2 regions of the Neobacillus sp. NPDC093127 genome follow, and region 2 is predicted to be linked to the other one. Evidence: a T-box and tRNA genes for the amino acid it is inferred to sense, from the RefSeq annotation. Region 2 holds a T-box; the other holds one or more tRNA genes.
What was found. The T-box of region 2 lies ahead of lysS (lysine--tRNA ligase). A T-box ahead of a tRNA ligase gene usually reads a tRNA of that ligase, here a tRNA-Lys.
Positions count from the first base shown of each region.

Region 1: it has a tRNA-Lys gene. The T-box ahead of lysS (lysine--tRNA ligase) is inferred to sense a tRNA for this amino acid. The anticodon was not compared.

Region 1 is NZ_JBIVOP010000033.1:8,206-12,361, forward strand. Features, by position in the region: gene ACIQCO_RS26515 (uracil-xanthine permease family protein) at 1-1,075, shown strand, start outside; tRNA gene ACIQCO_RS26520 (tRNA-Phe) at 1,182-1,254, opposite strand; tRNA gene ACIQCO_RS26525 (tRNA-Asp) at 1,262-1,338, opposite strand; tRNA gene ACIQCO_RS26530 (tRNA-Glu) at 1,347-1,418, opposite strand; tRNA gene ACIQCO_RS26535 (tRNA-Lys) at 1,432-1,507, opposite strand; gene ACIQCO_RS26540 (adenylosuccinate synthase) at 1,765-3,057, opposite strand; gene dnaB (replicative DNA helicase) at 3,248-4,156, opposite strand, start outside.
Region 2 is NZ_JBIVOP010000023.1:2,886-7,041, forward strand. Features, by position in the region: gene lysS (lysine--tRNA ligase) at 351-1,811, opposite strand; T-box leader at 1,909-2,175, opposite strand; gene ACIQCO_RS23265 (hypothetical protein) at 2,360-2,542, opposite strand; gene ACIQCO_RS23270 (DinB family protein) at 2,557-3,066, opposite strand; gene ACIQCO_RS23275 (DUF3888 domain-containing protein) at 3,349-3,711, opposite strand; gene ACIQCO_RS23280 (hypothetical protein) at 4,090-4,156, opposite strand, start outside.

The sequences.
Region 1 (4,156 bases), on a different contig from region 2:
TCCAGGAAGTGCACTTATTGCCAGTGGTTTAGGAACATTGGTTTTCCATCTAATTACACGCGGAAAGGTTCCTACGTATCTAGGTTCATCTTTTGCCTTTATTGCTCCGCTTGCGTTGTATGTGGGGGAGTTACATTCACCTGGTCAAGCCGTTGCAGGTCTTATAAGCGTTTCCATTGTTTATGCCATTGTATCTATGATCATTTCCTTTGTCGGTTTTGAAAAAGTCCGCAAAGTAATTCCTGCAGTTGTCGTCGGACCTGTTGTAAGTATTATTGGTCTTTCGCTAGCAACCACGGCGGTGACCAGCATGGCTTCAACCCATTGGGATGTCGCAATCGTCAGCCTTCTGGCAGCGGTCATCGCAACGCTTGCGGGCACAAAGGTGATCCGCCTCTTTCCACTCATCATCGGTCTTGCAGTAGGGTATGCATATGCTGCGGTGCGTGGGTTTGTTGAATTTCATACCATTGCCACTGCACCGACCTTTGCTCTTCCGCATGTTGTCATGCCGGAATTCACGTGGGTCGTGATCCTCGGAATGGCGCCGATAGCACTGGTTACCATCATCGAAGACCTTGGACATATGTTTGTGCTAAATGAGATTACAGGAAAAGATGTGACAAAGAATCCTGGATTTTCAAGCATCCTATGGGGGAATGGCATTGCAACATTAATCTCGGGCTTCATCGGCGGACCTGCACAAACAACTTACGCGGAAAACCTCGGAGTTCTAGCCATCACACGCCAGTTTTCCAGTCGGATTATTCAAGGCGCTGCTGTTATTGCCATTCTTCTTGGCTTGTTCGCTAAAGTTGGAGCTGTTATTCAATCCATTCCAGTTGCAGTGATGGGCGGCATATGTATCCTGTTGTTTGGTATGATTGCTGCAATGGGGATCCGTCATCTCATTGAGGAAAAAGTGAGTCTGGCGAATATGAAAAATTTGGTCATCGTCGCGATCATCTTCATTATCGGGGTTGGCTATGCCCATAATGGTATCGCCTATGCTACCATTGCCGGATTGCTCATCTATTGGCTCGTACCCGATTTTACGACAAAGAACGAACGGTAAAATGAAATAAACATAATTTCAAGTAAAGTTTGCAAATCAAATATAAAAAATGGCTTAGTTCAAGTGAACTAAGCCATTTTATGTTTATTGAATGCTTCTTTTTTTATGGCTCAGGACGGAATCGAACCGCCGACACAAGGATTTTCAGTCCTTTGCTCTACCGACTGAGCTACTGAGCCACTTTAGTGGCGGTCTGGACGGGACTCGAACCCGCGACCTCCTGCGTGACAGGCAGGCATTCTAACCAACTGAACTACCAGACCAAAACCAATGACCCCTACGGGATTCGAACCCGTGTTACCTCCGTGAAAGGGAGGTGTCTTAACCACTTGACCAAGGGGCCATATTTTTAAAAATGGTGAGCCATGAAGGACTCGAACCTTCGACCCTCTGATTAAAAGTCAGATGCTCTACCAACTGAGCTAATGGCTCGTACACAAATTGTTACCTAAACTTCGATTTCTGCCGGATGCTCAAAATCCCTTGCGGAATTTCTCGCAGATTGCCCGCGGAAGCCTATTCAAGAAGTCCGCAATCTGCTCTACCAACTGAGCTAATGGCTCGCTTTATGTCGTATTGTGACGACGCTTTTTATAATAGCATGGATAATAGATTTAAGGCAATACTTTTTTTAAAAAATTTTTAAAATAAATGAAAGCCCCCAAAATGAGGGCTCCTTTAAAATTGATTTAGATCTGTCTCCAAGGGCTGCGGACGACGTTTGTTTGGTTTCGATCTGGGCCGACAGAGAAGGTTGTCAGCGGAACTCCTGTAAGCTGGGTGACACGCTCAATATAATGGCGGGCATTGGCAGGCAATTCATCTAATGATTTAACGCCTGTAACATCCTCCGTCCAGCCTGGAAGTTCTTCATAAACAGGTTCACACTCCGCCAATACCTTTAAGCTCGCCGGATACTCTGTAATGAGTTCGCCTCTATAGCGATAGGCCGTACATATTTTCAACGTTTCAATACCAGTTAAGACGTCAATCGAATTAAGGGAAAGATCCGTTAACCCGCTGACACGGCGGGCATGACGAACGACGACGCTATCAAACCAGCCGACACGGCGCGGACGTCCTGTTGTAGTACCGTATTCACGCCCAACCTCACGGATGCGATTTCCCGTTTCATCATGCAGCTCAGTAGGGAACGGTCCGTCCCCGACACGGGAAGTGTAGGCCTTACAAACGCCAACGGCATGGGTGATTTTAGATGGTCCAACACCTGAACCAATCGTCACTCCTCCAGCAACCGGGTTAGACGATGTAACAAACGGGTACGTACCTTGGTCAATATCTAACATAACACCCTGAGCACCTTCAAAGAGGACCCGCTTACCTTCATCTAGGGCATCATTTAACACGACTGATGTATCACAGACATATTGCTTAATCTGCTGCCCATACTCAAAATATTCATCTAAGATTTCTTCTTTCTTAAAGCCGGCAGTCTCATAAATCCGTTCAAATAAGCGGTTTTTCTCAGCAAGGTTCCGCTCCAGCTTTTCCTCAAACACATCACGCTCAAGCAAATCAGCAATCCGGATTCCGACGCGGGCGGCCTTGTCCATATAGGCAGGGCCAATTCCCTTTTTCGTCGTACCAATCTTATTAGCGCCCTTACTTTCTTCTTCCACTTCATCCAATTTTAAATGATAAGGAAGGATCACATGGGCACGATTACTTATCCGAAGATTCTCAGTTGTAACGCCCTTTTCATGTAAATAGGCCAATTCCGTAACCAGCGCTTTGGGATCAACAACCATTCCATTACCGATTACGCTTATTTTTTCTTTATTAAAAATCCCCGACGGAATTAAGTGTAATTTGTAGGTTTCTCCGTTAAATTTGATGGTGTGGCCTGCATTGTTTCCACCTTGATAACGCGCAATTACCTCTGCATTTTCAGACAAAAAGTCAGTAATCTTTCCCTTGCCCTCGTCTCCCCACTGCGTACCAACAACCACTACTGATGACATTTAACGCACCTCCGAAATTTTTGTTTCCCGTTTTTATTTATTAACACCACCATAGTTTAACAACTTCCCACTTAAAAATCAATAAAACACGAACATTTTATATAAAAATACTAAATATGTTCGTATATATAGCAATCTATAAAAATAAAAAAAGCCAGCCATAGTATTAGGCTGACTTTTCATATCGACTTTATGCTCCTGGAGGAGATTCATAACGAGTCTCAATGTTGACGAATTTATTATATTCCTTCACAAAGGCTAGTGAAACAGTACCAGTTGGACCGTTACGCTGCTTAGCAATGATAATTTCAATAATATTCTTATTCTCTGATTCTTTATCATAGTAATCGTCACGATATAAGAAGGCAACGATATCGGCATCCTGCTCAATACTTCCTGATTCACGAATATCAGACATCATCGGGCGTTTATCCTGACGCTGCTCGACACCACGGGAAAGCTGGGAAAGGGCAATTACAGGGACTTGCAGCTCACGAGCCAATTGCTTAAGCGAGCGGGAAATTTCCGATACTTCCTGCTGACGGTTTTCACCAGAACGGCCGCTCCCTAAAATAAGCTGCAAATAGTCAATTAAAATCATCCCTAAGCCATGCTCTTGCTTTAAGCGGCGGCATTTAGAGCGAATATCACCGACGCGAACGCCGGGGGTATCATCAATAAAGATTCCCGTGTTTGACAAGCTTCCCATCGCCATCGTCAGCTTTCCCCAGTCATCCTCTGTCAGCGATCCGGTACGAAGCCTTTGCGCATCGATATTCCCTTCAGCGCACAAGAGACGCATGACAAGCTGCTCAGCACCCATCTCAAGACTAAAGATGGCAATATTTTCACCCGTTTTTTTGGCAACATTTTGCGCAACATTTAAGGCAAATGCTGTTTTACCAACGGAAGGACGGGCACCAACAATGATTAAGTCATTGCGCTGGAAGCCTGCTGTCATCCGGTCAAGTTCAACAAATCCGGTCTCAAGTCCTGTTATTTCGCCAACGCGGTTGTGCATCTCCTCAATATTGTCATACGTCCTAACAAGGACATCTTTAATATTGTGGAAGGCACCGGCATTCTTTCTTTGCGCAAC
Region 2 (4,156 bases):
GTTCCGTATACGGCGGTTCAATTTATATTACAGTGTGTACTTTTAGATAATGTTCTAAAGCAGAAGGAAGTCCCCTCTGCTTTAGTCTTTTATTTGAGATTGCTCTTTGTACGACTTTCGATAATCCGATATACCGATAACCTCTTCTACAGAAAGTTAGTCCTTTCCCCTCTTCCTCAGGAATCCCTAATTTAACAAGCGATTTGATTTGTTTTTTCCTTGGACTATCGCACCCGTTAGTTGAGTAAGGAACTGTCCCCTAAAAACTTTATTGTTCGATAATTAGGTGGTAACCGGGGTTACAGTCCACCACCTATAACAAAATATTGAATACTATTATTGGGGGTCCACTATAGTTTTTTAGTTAATGGAAATAAAACACAATCTTTTATTGTATCACTATCCGTTAGAACCATTAATAAGCGTTCAATTCCAAACCCCCAACCAGAAATGGGCGGCATTCCATATTCCATAGCTGTTAGATAATCTTCATCCATCTCCATAGCTTCTGAATCTCCATTACTTTTAAGATGGGCTTGAGCCTCCAGCCTTCTTCTTTGTTCAAGTGGGTCAACTAGCTCTGAATAGGCATTTATAATTTCCGCACCATTCACCACTAATTGGAACCGGTCTGTAAGAGCTGGGTTTTGATCATTGGCTCTAGCTAGTGGGGATAAATCAATAGGGTGCTTGATTAAAAATGTCGGTTTAACTAGTAGTGGTCGACACATTTTCTTGTAAAGAAGATCAATAAAATTACCTCTCCCTAAAGATTTAATGTCGGAATGTTCTAAGTTGATATTTTTCCTCAACGTTTCTTGATATAAATCTATAACATCAGGATATAGGTCTATATCAATCTCCGTGTCTTTTAAGATTAAATCCCTGAAAGAGACAATGTCCCATTCTAGTGAAAAGTTTATCGTTTGACCCTGGATGGTAATGGTAGTTGTATTAAAGGTTTGATCCAAAACAAACAGAACCATATCTCGCATTAATTTCATTGTATCCTCATAATTCCAGTATGCCGCATATCCTTCAACCATTGTAAATTCTTGAAGATGTTGGGGACTAATCCCCTCGTTTCTAAAACACTTTGCAAATTCAAATACTTTGGTAAAACCACCTACAATTAACCTTTTTAAATAGGTTTCCGGTGCAATTCGTAAATTTAATTCAGTATCTAAAGAGTTATGATAGGTTCTAAAAGGTTTAGCTAAAGCCCCCGAGGAAGTATGCTGTAAAACTGGTGTTTCTACCTCTAAGAATTCCTGGTCCTCAAAGAATCTGCGAATGGCACGTACCATTTTGGTTCTCGCTAGCAAACGACTTTGTGTGTCTTTTGTCATCATTAAATCTAAATAACGCTGTCTATAGCGAAGTTCAACGTTGCTTAAACCGTGCCATTTTTCTGGAAGAGTCCGCAACGCCTTCCCAAGAAACACATAGCTTTCGATTCGAAGTGTTTTCTCATTCGTTTTAGTCGTATACATACATCCTTCCACACCGATAAAATCTCCTATATCCAATAAATTATGAAATTGATTAAAAGGTTCCTCGCCAATCTCATCCTTTTTCAAAAGAAGTTGTAAGCTTCCTTGTATGTTTGAAATAGTAATAAAAATTAATTTGCTGAAGTTTCTAATACTCATTATTCTTCCGGCTACTCGGACTCCAGAAGTTCCGTCTTCCAGTTGAGTGGCTACATAAAGTTCATAATTTGTAGAAAACCTTTCAGGATATACTGGAATCCCCTGCGATTTTAAAGTCTCTAATTTCTCTATTCTAAAAGCAGTTTGTTCATTACTCATTCTTTTCGCTCCAGTCTTTTAGTTTGATTATAAGGATTTTTAATTATGGATTTATACTTCTAAACAACAAAAAAACTCCCACCCCCAAGATTTTCATCTTGAGGACGAGAGTTTATAGCTCCGCGGTACCACCTCAGTTTATTAATATGTCACCATATCAACCTTTTCGGGTACAGCAATTTTTAATAATTGATTATACCCTATCTCTTTAACGGGAGATCCCGTCGCAGTATCACTAAAAACGTTCTTAGATCCGTGCGAAGCTCCAAGCATTTTTTCATTAAGATCATTATTACTCCATTCCACCTACCGGAGCTCTCTGGAAATAATTAATCAAAATTACTCTTCTCTTCATAGCCGTATATTCCGTATTAATTGAAAATATCTTAGCCTAAATAAATGGTTTAGTCAATTGCTATAGAGGATTTATTTTCTTGTTCAACTAAACTCCCGTTAGTCGAATAAGAAAAAGGCTGTTTTTTTGCATCCAGATCTTAAAGGAAAGCATCCGTTGTTGAATAAGCTTATACCCAATTTATTAATCTGGACTATTTTAAAATTAGTTGCCCATTGAAGTTTTTTAAATCCTCAATTACTTCCTTTTGATGATTGTCCCAAAATTGATTTGTACCTTTAGGAATGCTATCTAATGAGAAAAATTCAGCGTTTTTACTTTCATCAGTTTCTTTAATGGTAGTTCCAGCAATAAATGAGAAATTAGGTTTTTTCATTAATAGAAAAAGACTTATAAGTATTTATCACTAATCACTTTCATATGGTGTAACTCGTGCCCGACAATACCATATGCAATGGTACCTACCGAAACTGGGCTGTTCATTACAGTTCCATTACGAACCCACGCTGCATCATCAATGGTTGAAATAAGGCTTAACGTGTTGGAGCGTACCGTGTCTAAACCAGCTATTAACTGCTCCCAGGATAATTTGTTGAAGTTTGCCGCAGAAACGTATTGATCCTGATCCATTGCTGGGAGTGGTGCACTTTCATTTCGTGCAATGGCAAGCATTCGATACGACATCACACGTTCCGAGTCGGTCATATGCCCAATCACTTCTTTTAAAGTCCATTTCCCTGGTGCGTACGCCTTCCTTGCTGACTTCTCTGATACGCTGCTTAAGAGGGTAATGGTCTCAGTTCGTTGCTTACTAAGTATTTCTTCAATATCTCCATCTGGCACAAGACTAACATACCTATAATGCTCTGGATTTTCAATAAATAATGGTCGTGGACGCACAAGAATCCTCCTCATCGGAAAAGTTAATTATGGTTCTAGGCTAATATTCGACTGTCAAGAAGATATTTCCTTTATTTTTGATATTTAATTTCATTACCGCAAAATAATTGCAAATTAAACAACTTTATTATCTCTGTACAACTGATTTATGCAGTTAACATAATACAGATAATAATGGATTAATTCACTTTTTATTCCACTAACCTGCCACGTTAGCTCAATAAAGAAAGGAGCTGCCACAGGCAACCCCTTTGATTAACTCTTGTACACGGTAGTTGTAGTTCAAGGATATGTTTTCAAGTGTTTATAACTAATCAGTTTACCTCTTGTATTTATCACAACCTCATCTTCCCCATAACTGTTATGAGCACGATAATAGGGGTACACCTTCAACGTTATCTCATATAATCCACCAATTCCATACAACTGTTTTATTTTAAGAATTTCTGTGTCATAGGAAGCCCAAGTAAGACCTTCTGGTGCATTTTTGTCGTTCTTATAAATTTCAGTAATTGCTTTATCTACTGGTTCTCTATTGCTACTTATAAGTGCCATTTTTAGCGTTTCACATAATTCTGTATCAGCTTCATTTATTGTTTTCGCATTAACCCTTGTGTAAGTAATCACTAAAAACATTCCAATCATAACTATAATTGCAAGTTTTTTCGTAAGAATCACCTCATTTTAGTTTCCTAAGAACTAAGATGATTTATTCAATTTCAAAGTTTACTGGGTCACGAAAAAAGTGAAACAACGAAAATTTATGCCAATTAAGTGGAAGCCTTAGACAAGAATTTTATAGAAAATATTTTTAACGTAACAAAGCAACGCCTCTAAGCGTTGCTTGTTAAATTCTCGCACCCGTTACTTTAAGTAGAATATTTCACAATCTTTTTAATGTAAAAGAGCGTATTTTAAGTTTACAATGATTTATACCGTTAGTGGAAAAAGAAAAAAAGTCGCCTCAGCGACTTCTTATTGAACAAAAGCCACCGTTAGCACATTATGCAGCGGGACATCCTGTTAATTTAATGGACCAGTCACCTCAAGGCATTTTCCATTATACGCGTCCATCCTAATGGTTGGTTCT